DNA from 4 places in the Streptomyces sp. NPDC097640 genome. Region 4 is predicted to be linked to each of the others. Evidence: riboswitches for the same ligand, from Rfam matches in the RefSeq annotation. Region 4 holds a riboswitch; each other region holds the start of a gene.
The links. A riboswitch is a leader RNA that binds a small molecule or an ion and turns the genes downstream of it on or off. The one in region 4 is predicted to bind cyclic di-AMP.
Positions count from the first base shown of each region.

Region 1 (3,960 bases), on a different contig from region 4:
TGACGTCGGAGCCGTAGTCGGGCCCGGTACGGATCTCGAAGTGCACATGCGGCCCGGTCACGTTGCCGGTCGCCCCGGAACGGCCGAGCTGCTGGCCACCGGACACGGACTGGCCGACGTGGACGGACAGCGCCGACATGTGCGCGTACTGGCTGTACATGCCGTCGGGGTGGCGGAGCACCACCTGGTAGCCGTACGCCCCGCCCCAGCCCGCGGCGACCACCTCGGCCGAGCCCACGGCCCGCACCTGGGTGCCGGTGGCGACGGGGAAGTCGACCCCGGTGTGGTGGCCGCTGGACCAGTTGCTGCCGGAGACGCCGTAGGCGGTGCCGATGCCGTGGCTGGCGACCGGGGTGGTGAAGGACGAGGAGGAGCGCGCCGACGAGCCGGACTTCGCGGCGCGCTCGCGCGCCTTCTGCGCCTGCTCGATCCGCTGCTTGGCCGCCTGCTCGGCCCGCTGCTGCTTGGCCCGGTCCGCCTGCTCGGCGCGCTGCTTGGCTTGATTTGGCTGTTCGGCCCGGGGCCGGCTCTCGGGCGTCTTCGCGGCCGGGGACGCGCTGCCGTCGAGGGTGAGCTTCTGGCCGGGGTAGATCAGGTCGGGGTCGCCGCCGATGACGCGGCGGTTGGCCTCGTAGAGCCGCTGCCAGCCGCCGTCCACGTCCCGGGCATCGGCTATCCGGGACAGCGTGTCGCCGCCGACCACGGTGTACGAGGCGGCGGAGCGCCCGGTGGCGGCCGCGCTCTGGTCGACGGCCGTGGTGGTGGCCTTCGGAGCGGCCTGTGGGGCGTCCTTCGGCGTGACCTTCGGTGTGGCCTTGGGGGCCGTCCTGGGAGCGGCCTGGGAGGAGCCGGAGGAGCCCGAGGTGCCTGAGGTTCCGGGAGAGACGTCAGCGGGCTGGCCGCCGCGGGTCAGGCCCGCCTTGACCGAGCAGACCGGCCAGGCGCCGGGCCCCTGGGCGTCGAGCACCTTCTCGGCGACGGCTATCTGCTGGTCCTTGGAGGCCAGGTCGGCCCGGGACGCGTAGGCCGTCCCGCCGAACGCCTCCCAGGTGGACTGGGAGAACTGGAGGCCGCCGTAGTAGCCGTTCCCGGTGTTGATGCTCCAGTTGTCGGTGGACTCGCACTCCGCCACCTTGTCCCAGGTGTCGACGGAGGCGGCGTTCGCCTGGCCGACGCCTATGAGGGGCAGCGCCACCCCGGCGCCGCCCGCGGTGAACGCGAGCGAGGCGCGGGAGACGCGTCGGGGCCGGGGCCGTCGGTGACGTCCGCGTGCAGCCATTGAGCTCATCCTCTCCTGACGCCTGCGAGGTGAGCTGTCGGGTTCGGGCGGGAGCTGCCCGGCCGCGCCGTCCCCGGTGCCCCCCGGCACCGCGGCGCGACTTCACCCCTAGCCGTACCGCCCGATGTCGTGCGGCACGGCGCCTACCTGGTTCCCCCGCTCCTGCCGTGACAGGTCGTCGTGTCACCCCTCCGCCACGGCAGGACTCGGCGCTCCGGCGGAGGAGGACCCGCCGCAACGAATGCGCCGGGTGCGGCACAGTAAACACACCGTTTTGGTCACGACAAGGTCTCGGCGGACCTGTGTCCTGAAATCGATCACGCCGCTGATGAAATGTGATCCGGGTCACGGCTTTCCGGGTGGGGTGATTGTGGCTCGGAATCCGTAATGCCGAATTGCCGTAATTATGTGATTAATGCTGGGGCCGCGCGGCGGAGTCGCATATCGACCGGAATAAGGGCGCCCATCGGGGGAAGGGGAGTGGGAAGGGGAACGGGAACGGACGGGGGCTGTCGGGGCACTCGGTGCGGCGGCCGACGAGCCGCCGGAGGCCCGACCCACAGGAGGTTGGCCATGACACAGCCACACGGCGGGGCGCCCGCGAGGCGTCGGCCGCCGGTCTTATCCATATCCGCGCTGGTCGTCGGCGCCCTGGCCGCGGTCACGGCCTGCGGCTCCGATGCGACGTCGGGGGCGCCCGCGCCGCCCGGCTCGGCCGGTAAGTCCCACTCGGCCACGGGCACGGCCCGGCCCGGCACCGCCGCGCCCAGCACGGCCCCGCCCGAGGCCGATCCGGCCTCGAAGGCGCCGAGCGCCGCCGAGCCGTCCGTCACCACCGAGGCCGGCTCCGCCGCCCCGCCCGCCGTCCGCCGCATCTGCTCCAAGGATCAGCTGAAACTGTCCACCGGCCGGGCGGATATCGGTGCGGGCAATGTCTATGTCCCCCTGGCCTTCACCAATACCGGCGCGGCCAGTTGCACGCTGACCGGGTATCCCGGCGTTTCGCTGCTCGACGCCCCCGGCGCCGCTATCGGCGACCCCGCCACCCGCCGCGGACCGGGGCGGCCCACGGTCGTCCTGAAACCCGGCGACAGCGCCTACGCGAGTCTGCACACGGTGAACAAAGGCCTGTCCGACAAGCCCTGTTGGCGGACCGCGGCCGAAATTCGGGCCTACCCCCCGGACTCCCACCGCTCCATCAAGGTATCCGCGCGCTCCTTCCGGGTCTGCGGGGGCGTATTCGAGGTCACCGCCGTCGAGCCGGGTTCCCAGCCCTGAACCGGGGCACCACGGCGCGGCGCGGACCGCCGCCCCGCCCCGCGCCCCACCCGGACGCGCCGGAAATGAATTGGCCGGGAAGCGCGGCCACATGACGCCCTTGGGTGTCCGAAAATCTTGATGGCCGCGACACCCACTGGCCCCTTTCGCCCTTCCGTAATCATTATCGGGTGGGCCACCATGTGAAGAGGCCTCGCCTGAGCCGGCACGGAGCGTCTAGAGGGGAACGATGTCATGGAGCGAGCGGCGACCGGGGTCGAGACGGAGCTGGTGGACCTCTCGGGAACGACGCTCGAAGAACTGGGAGACGGTCAGGAGTTCACCCTCGCGACCCGGCGGTTGCTCGAACTCGTACAGTCCCCGCCCACCCTCGCGAACGCCGCCGATAACCAAGAGGGATGTTGAGTGGAATCCCGGTATGGCGAGGCGGCGTTCGTCCCGCCGAGAAGGGCGGCCATGCCGACGGACTATTCAGCCGGCCTTGCCTCCCCGCTCCCGGCCCCTCCGCGCTCCCGGCCGCCCGCCGCGCCCCCGATGAGCCACCACCGGCTGTCCGCGGCGGGCTTCGAGGAGTTGGCGCACGGCAGCGGGGGAGCGACGGCGATCGCCGAATTACGGGCGGGCCAACGCAGCCGTCTCATGCTTCTGCTACGCGCGTTGACCGACCTTGCCTCCTCCCATCCGCAGGTGCCGGGGCCACTGCCCGCGCCACGGGTGGCATGGGAGCTGCTGATACGAGCCGAGCGGAGCAGCCCGTCCCACGTGGAGCAGTTGCTGCTGCACCCCCAGGTCGGCACCTGGCTCAGCCGCTGTCTGCGCAGGCTGCGGGGCGTCACGGAAGAGACGGCCGATGAGGTCCCGCTCTGGCTGGAGACCGCCTATCTGCACACCGTGGCCGCCTCGGCGGCCCTCCTCGCGGGGATCGACTTCCGGATCGCGGTCGGGGTCCGCGACGGCGGGGTGATGCTGCCCGCGCTCGGTTTCCTCGACCTGGAGGGCCGCGACTCCGCCGTCGCCGAGATCGTCGCCGACGGCGTGGCCGGCCGAGCCGTGCGCGCCGGCTCGCACACGGTGCCGCTGCCCTCCGACCTCACCCGGGAGACCGGAGGCTGGCGCCCCCTGAGACGGCTGCACGGCCGGCACCCCGTCCACCCCTGCTCGCCCTACCTGGACGATCTCGACCCCTACCGGGACTTTCTGCGCCCCACCGCCCCGCGGCGGTTGAGCCAGCCGGAGGCGCGGCGGTGGCAGGAACACTTCGACAGCGCCTGGTCGCTCGTCGCGGGACAGAGCGACGTGGATCCAGCAGGTGTCGCCGACTGCCTGATCTCCGTCGTCCCGGTGCGCTACCCCGCCCGGGCCGAACCGTTCAGCGCCTCCTCACCTGAGTCCTACGGCTGCGT
Region 1 covers NZ_JBEOSB010000012.1:92,480-96,439, forward strand. The annotation lists gene ABTY62_RS20455 (transglycosylase family protein) at 1-1,279, opposite strand, end outside; cyclic di-AMP (ydaO/yuaA leader) riboswitch at 1,285-1,467, opposite strand; gene ABTY62_RS20460 (DUF4232 domain-containing protein) at 1,853-2,557, shown strand; gene ABTY62_RS20465 (hypothetical protein) at 2,792-2,962, shown strand; gene ABTY62_RS20470 (aKG-HExxH-type peptide beta-hydroxylase) at 3,014-3,960, shown strand, end outside.
Region 1: another riboswitch for cyclic di-AMP. It lies ahead of ABTY62_RS20455 (transglycosylase family protein); the one in region 4 lies ahead of ABTY62_RS27385 (M23 family metallopeptidase).

Region 2 (3,960 bases), on a different contig from region 4:
CGGACGCGGCGTGCGCCACGGCGAGCGAGACGCCGAGGATGGCGTTGGCGCCGAGCGAGGACTTGTCCGGGGTGGCGTCCAGGTCGAACATCGCCTGGTCGATCAGGCGCTGCTCGGTGGCGTCGTAGCCGACGAGCTCCGGACCGATCTGCTCGATGACGGCGAGGACGGCCTTCTCGACACCCTTGCCGCCGTAACGGTTCTTGTCGCCGTCGCGGAGTTCGAGTGCCTCGAAGGCACCGGTGGAAGCACCGGAGGGCACGGCGGCACGGCCGGTGCTGCCGTCGTCGAGGCCGACCTCGACCTCGACCGTGGGGTTGCCTCGCGAGTCGAGGATCTCGCGAGCTACGACGACGTCGATGGACGGCACGAGGTTCTCCTTCGTATGGGTCTGTCGTTCTCCGGCATGAGCCTAACGGGCCCGGGGGCCGGGCCCGACGAAGCCCCGGCGGGGCGCGCCTCAGGTGGGGGGCGGCGCGCCCGGCCGGGGCGGTCCTCGGGGATGTCGAGGTCGCGGTCGCCGGGCTGGGGGGAACGGTCCCGGCGGGGGGTCAGCCGAGGTGGAGCTGCTGGCCCGGGTAGATGAGGTTGGCGTCCTCGACGATGTCCTTGTTCAGCTCGAAGAGCTTCTTCCAGCCGCCCTTGACGTGGTGCGCCTCGGCGATCTTGGAGAGGGTGTCGCCGGACTTGACCTTGTACTCGCCGTCGCCCTTCTTGAACGTGTGGCGGGCCTCACCGCGCGCGGCGTGCTGACCCTCGCCGCGGGGCTGCGCCTTCGGCTGGGCGGGCTTCGCGGGCTGGGCCGGCTTCGCGGGCTGGGCCGGCTTCGCGGGCTGAGCCGGCTGGGCCGGCTTCGAGGACTGCGTGGTGGAGCTGGAGGGGGTCGGGGTGCCGCTGGTGGTCAGCCCCGTGCCGCAGACCGGCCAGGCGCCCTTGCCCTGTCCGGCCAGGACCTTCTCGGCTATCTGGATCTGCTGGTCCTTGGTGGCCAGGTCGGCGCGGGAGGCGAAGGACGTACCGCCGAACGCGGCCCAGGTGGAGTTGGTGAACTGGAGGCCGCCGTAGAAGCCGTTGCCCGTGTTGATCGACCAGTTGCCGCCGGACTCGCACTGCGCGACCTTGTCCCACTGGGCGGTGGTCGCGGCCGAGGCGGAGGTGGCCCCCAGGATGGGTGCGGCGATGGCCGCACCGGCGACGCCGGCGAGCGCGGCGATGCGGGTGACCTTCGAGGGACGGCGGTGCTTACCCTTGTCGTTACGCATGTTCGTTCCTCACCGACGCCTACGAGGTGAGCTGTCGGGTTCGGACGTGAGTTGCCCGGCCGGACGCGGCTGACCGCGTCCGTCTTCACCCCTAGCCGACCGAGCCCGTCTCCGGGCCGCCGCGGCACCTACCTTGGGTCCCCCGCTCCTGCCTTCGGCGCTGACGCGTCTGGTTCCCCCCGACCGCCGGCAGGACTCGGCGTGACGATCGACGGTGCCCGCGGTAGCGAGCGGGAAGACGTTAAACACACCTTCCGATGAGGTTCAAACCCCCATATCCCAGCGAAGGCGGCCCGATCCGCACCCAGCCGTCCCGCATCTACGCAGGTGGGGCCGGGTGCGGAAAGATCGGACAGGTGGCGCAGGCCGGGCGATGTGACGAGATGTATGTCTCACTGCCGCCAGATCGGGCATTTCACCCCGAACTGCCGCTACTTCGCGCTGAGATCGAGACGCTGACCAGGGTGGATGAGGTCGGGATTGCCCCCGATGAGGGATTTGTCGCTCTGGTACAGCCGGGCCCAGTCCCCGGTGACCCCCTGCCCGTCCGCGGTGTCTGACGAGGCGTCATCGGTGCGCACGCTGGAGTCCTCGCGACCCAGGGGCGGAAGCGTGATCTCGGCGCGGCCCTCGCCGCCGCGCGAGGCATGCCGCCCGGAGGGCCGCGCCTCGTCGCCGGCGTCCCCGGACTCGCCCCCCTGGGCGTCGGGCGCGCCGCGGTGGCGGCCGGTGGGGGCGGAGGAGTCCTCGTCGGCCTTGTCGCCCTTGGCGCCCTTGTCGGCGCCGGAGGGCGTGCCGCCCTCCTCGCGGGACGTCTCGTCGGTGGCGCGGCCGGAGTCGCCGGACTTGCCGCCGCCCTTCCCGCCGGAAGCGCCGTCGTCCGCGCCGTCGCCGGTCGCGGAGGGATCCGGCGTCCCGGCCTTGTCGGACTTATCAGACTCCTCCGAGTTATCGGATTCATGGGAGTTATCGGACTGACCGGAATTACCGGATGATTCCCCCGTCTTGGAGTCGTCGATCCCCGTGGGCTCCTTCGACTCCTTCGACTCCGGCCCGCCCTTGCCGCCGGAGTTCCCGTCCAGCGCGTCGCCGAGGTCGGCGAGCCCGGCACTCAGCGCACAGCTCGGCCAGGCGTCCGGGCCGCGGTCGCCGAGGATCGCCTGGGCGATGGCTATCTGCTGGGAGCGGCTGGCGAGGTCGGGGCGCGGGGCGTACTGCTGGCCTCCGTACTTCTTCCACATGTCCAAGGTGATCTGGAGACCGCCGTAGAAGCCATTGCCTCCGTTGGCGCTCCACATCCCGCCGCTCTCGCACTCGGCGACGCGGTCCCAGGTCTGGTGGGATTCCGCGGCCTGGGCGCTGACGGCGCCGAAGAGCGGCATGGCGATGCCCGCGCCGGTCACCCCCGCTGCGAGCACGATTGCCGGAGCCTGGCGGGGGCGGCGGTGTCGACCGTTCCCGGAGCGCATGCGTTCTGCCTCTCATGTGGCGGCTGAGTCGTCGGTCGAAACATAGCGACGCCCTACGATCATCACAAGCAGATGTATCCCAGGTCACGCAGTGATCACGCGACTGACGTTATGTCATCTATGCCCCGCTCCCCAGGCGTTGCCGGGCCCTGCCGCCGGCCCGGTTTCCGGCCCCGCCCCGGCGACCGGGCCCCAGGTCACAGGCAGTTCGCGCAGCCCCCGCATGATCAGGCCGCCGCGCCGGCGCACATCCTCCGGCTCCACCGCGAGCCGCAGATCCGGCAGACGCCGCAGCAGGGTGCCGATGGCGGTCTGCGCCTCCAGCCGGGCCAGCGGAGCGCCCAGGCAGTAGTGGATGCCATGGCCGTAGCCGAGGTGCTGGTTGTCGGTGCGCGAGAGATCGAGCACATCGGGTGCGTCGAAGCGCTCGGGGTCCCGGTCGGCGGCGGCAAGCACCACCAGCACCGGCTCGCCCGCGGCGATCCGCTCGCCGCCGATCACCACGGGTTCGGTGGCGAACCGCCAGGTGGCGATCTCCACCGGCCCGTCATAGCGGAGCAGTTCCTCGACACCGGACGCCAGCACCCCCTCGTCCCCTTCATTGAGGGCCCGGCGCAGCCGGTCGCCCTGGGCGGGGTCTCGCAGCAGCGCGTAGATGCCGTTGCCGATGAGATTGACGGTGGTCTCGAAGCCGGCGAACAAGAGGATGAAGGCCATGGCCGCGGCCTCGTTCTCGGTGAGGTGCTCGCCGTGGTCACTGGCCCGGATCAGCCCGGAGATCAAGTCATCCGCCCCAACCTCGCGCAGCGACTCCCGCTTGCGGTGGATGAGATCGGCGAGATAGGCGCGGATCCGCTTCACCGCCCGGGCCACCCCGCCGCGCGGCCCGCCCCCGTGACGGATCATCATCCCGGCCCAGTCCCGGAAGTCGTCCTGGTCCTCGCGGGGCACGCCCAGCAGATCGCAGATGGCGTAGATGGGCAGCGGGAAGGCGAACTCATGGATCAGATCCGCCTCCCCTCTCGCCTGGAAGTCGTCGATGAGGCGGTCGGTCAGCTCCTGGACGCGCGGGGCGAAGGCCGCCACACGGCGCGGTGTGAACGCCTTGGACACCAGCCGCCGCAGCCGGGTGTGGTCGGGCGGGTCGATGTTGAGCAGATGCGTCATGAGGTCCGCGCCGCGCTCACCCGGAATGCCCACCTTGCCCTTGGCGTGGGCGACTTCACTGT
Region 2 covers NZ_JBEOSB010000050.1:34,444-38,403, reverse strand. The annotation lists gene eno (phosphopyruvate hydratase) at 1-370, opposite strand, end outside; gene ABTY62_RS45700 (transglycosylase family protein) at 552-1,262, opposite strand; cyclic di-AMP (ydaO/yuaA leader) riboswitch at 1,264-1,432, opposite strand; gene ABTY62_RS45695 (transglycosylase family protein) at 1,694-2,680, opposite strand; gene ABTY62_RS45690 (cytochrome P450 family protein) at 2,846-3,960, opposite strand, start outside.
Region 2: another riboswitch for cyclic di-AMP. It lies ahead of ABTY62_RS45700 (transglycosylase family protein); the one in region 4 lies ahead of ABTY62_RS27385 (M23 family metallopeptidase).

Region 3 (3,960 bases), on a different contig from region 4:
GTCCGCGGTGTCGATGAAGTTGCCGCCCCCCGCCACGTAGGCGTCGAGCACGGCGAAGGACTCGGCCTCGTCCGCCGTCCAGCCGAAGACGTTCCCGCCGAGTGACAGGGGGAACACGGACAGGTCGCCGAGCTGCTTGCGGTTGTCGGTCTGCTTGTTGTCAGCCATGCGTTATTTCAGCGCGGTGGCGGAAGGGCGTATTCCCATCCCTGAGCGAGTTCACCCTCGCGAAAAAACCGGCGACCTTGGCGTCAAGGGGGGAGAGAGCGCCAAGGCCGCCGGGGTGCGGGGGCCGGACCGGTCGGACCGGTCGGACGGGTCGGACGGGTCTATAGGGCCTGCGGGGACGGGAGCGCGGCGGTCACGGGTTCAGGCCGTGGTCGCGGAGCCAGGGCATCGGGTTGATCGGGCTGCCGCCGCCCGGGCGGACCTCCAGGTGGAGGTGCGGGCCGGTCACATTGCCCGTGGCGCCGACGCGGCCGATGACCTCGCCCGTCGTCACCGAGCCCGACGTACGGACCATCGACGACAGGTGGCAGTACCAGATCTCGGTGCCGTCGTTCAGCTTGAGCACGATGCGGTAGCCGTACGAACCGGCCCACCCGGCCGAGGTGATGGTGCCGCCGTGGACCGCCTTGACCGGGGTGCCGGTCGGGGCGGCGAAGTCCTGGCCGGTGTGGTCGGCCGACCACATGTCGCCGGCCTGGCCGAACGACGCGGTCAGGGTGTACGAGGCGACGGGGAGGGTGTACTGGGCGGCGAGCTTCGCCAGGCGCTCGGCCTCGGCCTTCTTCTTGGCCGCCTCCTCCGCCTTCCGCTTGGCCTCGGCCTCGGCGGCCTTCTTCTTGGCCTCGGCCTCGGCCTTCCGCTTCGCCTCCGCGTCGGAGGCCTTCTTGGCAGCGGCGGCGGCCTTCTCGGCGGCCTGCTTGGCGGCGGCGTCGGCCGCGGCGTCGCGCTGCGACTCGTCGGCGGCGTTCTGCTGGTTCTCGGCCTGCTGGAGGATGCGGGCGCGCAGCGCCTCGCCGGCGTCGGTCGCGCCGTTCTGCTCGTCCTCGGAGGTCAGGCCGGCCGTGGAGAGGGGGGTGGCGGTGGTGGAGCCGTCGGAGTCGGAACCGGAGTCGGAGAACAGCGCGCCGATGCCGGGCAGGTCCTTGGCGTCGGGGAGGGCGTCCTGCACCTGGCCGGCGACGTGCGCCAGGTCCGGCATGGATATGGGGGCCTTGGGGCGGTCCTTGGCGGTCGCCATCCCGCCGGCGCCGACCGCCGCGATCACGCCGACGCCGAGGACGGCGCCGCTGCGGGCCATGGTGCCGCCGCGCTGCTTGGGGACGCGGTGCTTGCCGCGTACGGGGGCTATGGACTCCTCGGTGGGATTCCACTCCTCCCAGGTCTCGGTGTCCTGGTCGGCCCCCGCCTTGGCGGCCGGTTCGAACCAGGAGCCGTAGCGGACCGCGGTCCCGGTTCCGGTGTCGACACCGGACGGGCGGGTCGGAGCTTCTTCAAGGGCAGACCTGTTGGACGCCACGCGGGCGCACTCCTTTCCTTCCCTCTCGCCTACCGGGTTAGCTGACGGGTTCGGAGCAGGAAGGTCTCCTACGGGTCAGGTTCGACCCGATTCACCCCAAGGTTGGTGGTTCCCCGGTTCCCTTGGTGTTGCTGTTGTCGCTCTGCTGCTGGGTGCTGCCGTGCGTGCGGGATTCGGCGACGGCGCGCGGTGCCGCCTCTTGCGGCGGTTGTGACGACCGCGCTGCGTTATCGAACGTTAATAGAAGGCGTGACCTGATTCCAAGCCGTTCCCGGGAATCAGAGGAACCTTTGAGGTGAACTTAACGCCGAACATAGGACAGATGGGGGCGAGTCGGCGGCCGCCCGAGCACACCCGGAAACGCCCTCGCGCTGATCGTGCGTCAATCGTTATCCGTAATGATCATGGTCCGCTACGGAGCGTGTTAAAGCGCGGTGCCGGGTGTCACCGGGGAGCGGCGCAGCGCCAGCAGCGCCATGTCGTCCGTGGTCCCGCCGCCCGTGTGCCGCTCCACGTCCGCGACCAGCGCGTCGAGCAGCTCCACCGGTCCGGCGAAGCCGAGGCCGCGCAGCCGGACCGCCGGGTCGTAGAACACGCCCCGCGCGTCGCGCGCCTCGCTCACGCCGTCGGTGAACAGCAGCAGGGTCACCCCTTCCGCGAACGGCAGCTCCTCCACCCGGTCCGGCCACGCCCCCAGGTCGCCCATGCCCAGCGGCAGCGCCGGTACTTCGGGCTCGGGGCTGCACACCGAGCCGTCGGCGCGCAGCAGGAGAGGCGCCGGGTGGCCGCGGTTGATGAGGCGGAGGAGGGAGTCGCCGCGGGGGATCTCGGCGAGCACCGCCGTGATGAACCCCTCGGACTGCTCGATGTCGCCCCGCCGGGCCCGCTCCCGCTGCAACGCCCGCTCCAGGCGCAGCGCGAGCCCCTCCAGGGTCGCCTCCTGCTCGGCGGCCTCCCGGAAGGCGCCGATGGTGATCGCGACCACCTCGACCGCCCCCAGCCCCTTGCCCCGTACGTCGCCGATGAGCATCCGTACGCCGTGCGGGGTGTCCTGCACCGCGTAGAGGTCGCCGCCGATCGCGGCGTCGCGCTCCGCGGCCACATAGCGGGCCGCGACGTCCAGGCTGGCGAGGCGGGCGGGCGGTGCGGGCAGGACGGCGCGCTGGGCCGCCTCCGCGATGCCGCGCGCCGAGGCCAGCCGCCGGCCGCCGCGGCTGATGACGTGGTTGGTGAGGAGGGCCAGCAGGGCGACCGTCACGACGGTGGCGATCTCGGTGGCCGCCTGGGCCCAGTCCCGGACGCCGTGGAACTCGGCCAGCAGGCAGGCGGCGGTGACCGCGACCGCCGCGGTGACGGCCGTCAGCCGCGGCGAGTAGAACGGAGCGGCCACGAGCGGGGCGGCGGCGAGGAAGGGGGCGGCGCTGTACTGGGGCGGGGTGCCGAGGTCGAAGACGATCCCGCCCGCGATGAGGATGCCGGGGAGCCAGGGCGCGAAGCGGCGGCCTGAGGCGCCCCCGGGCGCCTCGTCGCCCGCGCGGGGCCCGTCCGCGCGTGGTTCCCCGCGCCGGGGTGCGCGCGGGCCTGTACGCGGTCTCGTACGCCGCCTTGTACGCCGTCCCTTGAGCGGGCTCGTACGGGCGCCCGTACGAGCCCTGCTCCCTCGCACCCGCACCGGTCGCTCTCGCTTTCCCCTGGGCTTCCCTTGGCTTCCTCTGGTCCTCTTATGCCGTCCCACCAGGCTCCCGGTCGGCGGGGCGGCGGGCGAGTCGGTGTCGGCCAGGTGGGTGCGCGGGAGAAGGCCGGGGAGGCCAGGGGAGGCTCAGGAGGGCCCCGGAGAGTTCCGGGGCCCCCGAGCCGGAAGGCGTGGGAAGCGACGCGCCGGTAGGGGACGGTGTGTCAGAGATCGACGCCGAGCGCCCGGGCATGGCGGTCCGCCGCCAGCTCGGCGGAGACCTCGTCGAGATACACCTCGCACACCAGCCGCCCGTCGGCGGTCAGGTTGTGCTCCAGCTCCCACAGCACGATCTCGTCCCCGCCGGCCAGGAGGAACGCGTGCTCGTAGAAGCGGCACCAGGTGGCGTCGGGGCCGCCGGAGCGGCGGCGCGGCTTCGGGGCCAGCGCGATGTCATGGGCGAACGCCGTGGAGAGCAGCTGCTCGGTGGCCGCTCCGGGGCGGTCGGGGTTCTCCGCGCGGCGCAGGACGCGGCGGGCGTGGTCGGCCGAGTTGTCGGCCACGTACGCGCGCGGGGTCTCCACCGGCGCGACGGCGTGCAGCAGTTGCTCGGGCATCCACAGCGGTAACCCCTCCAGCTCGTCCCAGCGGGCGCCGCCGATGCGCTCGTGCACCCGGCGCTCGGCCAGGGCCAGGGCGTCCTCGTCGGCGTAGAGCTCGAAGAGGGGACGGTGGTCCTGGCCGGTGTTGTGCTCTAGCTCCC
Region 3 covers NZ_JBEOSB010000053.1:33,741-37,700, forward strand. The annotation lists gene ABTY62_RS46245 (aldo/keto reductase) at 1-168, opposite strand, end outside; gene ABTY62_RS46250 (M23 family metallopeptidase) at 362-1,525, opposite strand; cyclic di-AMP (ydaO/yuaA leader) riboswitch at 1,537-1,663, opposite strand; gene ABTY62_RS46255 (PP2C family protein-serine/threonine phosphatase) at 1,950-3,197, opposite strand; gene ABTY62_RS46260 (DUF6227 family protein) at 3,422-3,960, opposite strand, start outside.
Region 3: another riboswitch for cyclic di-AMP. It lies ahead of ABTY62_RS46250 (M23 family metallopeptidase); the one in region 4 lies ahead of ABTY62_RS27385 (M23 family metallopeptidase).

Region 4 (3,960 bases):
CGGATGTCCAGCAGGTCGGCGGCCTCCCGGTCGGACGGCTGAGCCACGCAGGCGCCCGCGTGCCGGCGGGTGGTCACGAAGCCCTCCGACTCCAGGGTGCGCAGGGCCTCGCGCACGGGCACGCGCGAGACGCCGTACCGCCGGGCGAGGACTTCCTCGGTCAGCCGGCTGCCCGGCGCGAAGGTGCCGGAGACGATGTCGTCGCGGATCGCCGTACACACCGCGTGCGCCGAAATCCGGCGGCTGCCGTGGACCGCGGTCGTATCGCCGTTCACTTACGGTCCCGCATTGTCGAACCTCCGCCTTAATCTCCGCGAAACGCAGCCGATTGACGCGTGTTCAGCGACTCTATTCTAAGCGGCTGGAATTTCCGATGGGCGGGGGGATTTCATGGATATTTTTTGGCCAGGACGAGCAGACGAGCGGACAGGCAGCGGGTGGAGGGACGGACAGACCGAAGGCCCCGGGTCCGTGGGACCGGGGGCCTTCGGGCGGCGTGCGGTTGATCAGATGTTGACGCCGTGCGAGCGCAGATAGGCGACGGGGTCGATGTCCGAGCCGTAGTCCGGGCTCGTGCGGGCCTCGAAGTGCAGATGCGGCCCGGTGACGTTGCCCGTGGCGCCGGACAGGCCGATCTGCTGGCCAGGGGTGACCGCCTGGCCGACGGAGACGCTGAGGGACGACAGATGCGCGTACTGGGTGTAGGTGCCGTCGTTCATCTTGATCACGATGTTGTTGCCGTAGGCGCCGCCCCAGCCGGCCTCGACGACGGTGCCGGAGCCCACGGAGTGCACCGAGGTCCCGGACGCGGCGTGGAAGTCCACCCCGGTGTGGCTGCCGGAGGACCACAGGCCGCTGGACGCCTGGTAGCTGGTGGAGAGGTACGAGCCGGAGACCGGCAGCACGAACATGTTCAGCCGCTTGCGCTCCGCCTCGCGCGCCGCGCGCTCCTTGGCCTCGCGCTCCTGCTTGGCCTTCTTCGCGGCCGCCTCGGCCTTGCGCTTCGCCTCCGCGGCCAGCCGCGCGGCCTCCTTGCGGGCGTCGGCCTCGGCCTGCGCCTTGGCGGCGGCCTCCGCGGCGAAGGACTGCTGGGTCTCCGCCTGGGCGGCGACCTGGTCGGCGAGCTCGTCGCCCATGGCGACCGCCTGGCGCAGCCCGGTGTCCTCGGCGCCGCGCCCGTCGTCCGAGGCCGCGAGCGCCGGGGCGGCGAAGCCGGCGACCACGCCGGAGGCGGCCAGCGTGGCTATGCCCGCCAGGTTGGCGCCGGAGCGGGCGGTACGGGGGGCGCGTCCGGGGCGGCGGTGCTTCCCGGTGGTACGGGTGATCGCCATGAAGCGGCGCACTCCTTTCCTTCCCTCTCGCCTACCGGGTTAGCTGACGGGTTCGGAGCAGGAAGGTCTCCTACGGGCCCCTCGCCCCTCGCGGGGAAGGCGTCCGATTCACCCCTGGGAATCGCCCCTCCGGCGCCGCGGGCGGCAACGGGTGAGGCTGGTTCCCCGGTTCCCCTGGCTCGCGCCGTACGGGGATTCGGCGATGGTTGTCCGTGCCGCGGGCGCGGCGTGTCTCGGGCGGGCAACCGGACTGACGCTAAGCGGGACCGCTTTCGATCACCAAACGGTTCCGCTCTTTTGTTGGTTTCCCCACAGACACGACCCCCCAGATGGGCAACCTCTGCTATAAAGCGGGCGAAACGACCGGCGAAACGGCAACAAAAGGAAACCCCGGCGCCTGAAACGGCGCCAGGGTCCTTGTCCCGGCGGCCCGTTCGCCCAGCTCGCGAGGGCGGCCGGGCGCGTCGGCCTCAAGTCAACCTGGGGTAAACCCCCGGGTCATCTCCAGGTCAGCCCTGGATGACGCTCACCTCGCCGATGCCGAGCTCCTTGACCGGCTCCTCGATCTTCGAGGCGTCGCCCACGAGCACCGTGACCAGCCGGTCGGGCGGGAAGGCGCTCACCACCGCGGCCGTCGCCTCCACCGTGCCGGTCTCCGCGAGGCGCGCGTACAGGTGCGCCTGGAAGTCGTCCGGCAGGTGCTGCTCGACCTGGTCGGCCAGCGTACCCGCGACCGCGGCCGCCGTCTCGTACTTCAGCGGGGCCACCCCGACGAGGTTCTGCACGGCGACATCGCGCTCGGCGTCCGTCAGACCCTCCTCCTTGAGCGTGCCCAGCACCTTCCACAGGTCCTCCAGGGCGGGACCGGTGACCTCGGTGGCCACCGAGCCGCTGATGGCCAGCATCGCGGCGCCCGTGCCCCCTCCGGAGGCGTCCGGGGCCGCCGAGCGGAGCACCTGGCCGAAGGCGCGCACGCCGTAGGTGTAGCCCTTCTCCTCGCGCAGCACCCGGTCCAGCCGCGAGGTGAGGGTGCCGCCCAGGCAGTAGGTGCCCAGCACCTGGGCGGGCCAGATGCGGTCGTGGCGGTCGGCGCCGATCCGCCCGATGAGCAGCTGGGTCTGCACCGCGCCCGGCCGGTCGACAATGATCACCCGGCCGGTGTCGTCGGCGGTGATCGGCGGCATGGAGCGGGGCTCGGCGGCGCCGCCCGTCCAGGCGCCGAGGGTGTCGGCCAGCGCCTTGTCGAGGTCGACGCCGGTCAGGTCGCCGACGACCACGGCGGTCGTGGTGGAGGGGCGGACATGCGCCTCGTAGAAGGCCCGCACGGCCGCGGCGTCGATGCCCTCGACGGTCTCCTGGGTGCCCTGGCGCGGGCGGGACATCCGGGACTCGGCCGGGAACAGCGTCTTGGACAGCGCCATCGAGGCGCGCCGGGCCGGATTGGCCAGCTCGTGCGGGATCTCGTCCAGGCGGTTGCGCACCAGCCGCTCGACCTCGCCCTCGGGGAAGGCGGGCGCGCGCAGCGCGTCGGCCAGCAGGCCGAGCGCCTTGGGCAGCCGGGAGACGGGGACCTCCAGGGACACGCGGAGGCCGGGGTGGTCGGCGTGTGCGTCCAGGGTGGCGCCGCAGCGCTCCAGCTCGGCGGCGAACTCCTCGGCGGTGTGCTTGTCGGTGCCCTCGGACAGCGCGCGGGCCATGATCGTGGCGATGCCGTCGAGCCCGGCCGGCTCGGCGTCCAGTGGGGCCGCGAGGTTGACCTCCACGGCCACGACCTGCTGGCCGGGGCGGTGGCAGCGCAGCACGGCCAGCCCGTTGGACAGCTCGGCGCGCTCGGGGGCCGGGAAGGCCCAGGGCTTGGCGGCGCCGCCCAGCGGCTGCGGGTGGAAGGTCATCGTGGTGGTGACGGCGTCGCTCACTGGGCCGACTCTCCTTCTGCGTCGTTGTCGTCGGCTGCCGCGTCGTCGTCCGTGGCGGCGTCGGCCTCGGCCTGCTCGGCGCCCTGGAGCGGTTCGTACACCAGCACCGCGCGGTTGTCGGGGCGCAGCCTGGCCTGGGCCACGGCCCGCACCTCCTCGGCCGTCACCTGGAGCACGCGCTCCACGGCGGTCAGCGCCAGCTGCGGGTCGCCGAACAGCACCGCGAACCGGCACAGCTCGTCGGCGCGGCCGCCGACCGTGGCCAGCCGGTCCAGCCACTCGCGCTCCAGCTGGGCCTGGGCGCGCTCCATCTCCTCCGGGGTCGGCCCCTCCTCGGCGAACCGGGCCAGCTCCTCGTCGACCGCGGCCTCGATGTCGGGCACCTCCACGCCGCCCGAGGTCTTCACGTCCAGCCAGCCGAGCGAGGGGGCGCCGGACAGCCGCAGCAGGCCGAAGCCCGCGGCCACCGCCGTACGGTCGCGGCGCACCAGGCGGTTGTGCAGGCGGGAGGACTCCCCGCCGCCCAGGACGGTCAACGCCAGGTCTGCGGCGTCGGCCTCGCGGGTGCCGTCGTGGGGCAGCCGGTAGGCGGCCATCAGGGCGCGGGCCGGCACCTCCTCCTCGACGACCTCGCGCAGCTGTCCGCCGATCACCTCGGGCAGGGTGCCGTCGCCGGGCGGGCGCTTGCCGTCGTGGGAGGGGATGGTGCCGAA
Region 4 covers NZ_JBEOSB010000018.1:130,614-134,573, forward strand. The annotation lists gene ABTY62_RS27380 (GntR family transcriptional regulator) at 1-275, opposite strand, end outside; gene ABTY62_RS27385 (M23 family metallopeptidase) at 507-1,331, opposite strand; cyclic di-AMP (ydaO/yuaA leader) riboswitch at 1,345-1,543, opposite strand; gene ABTY62_RS27390 (M16 family metallopeptidase) at 1,841-3,223, opposite strand; gene ABTY62_RS27395 (M16 family metallopeptidase) at 3,244-3,960, opposite strand, start outside.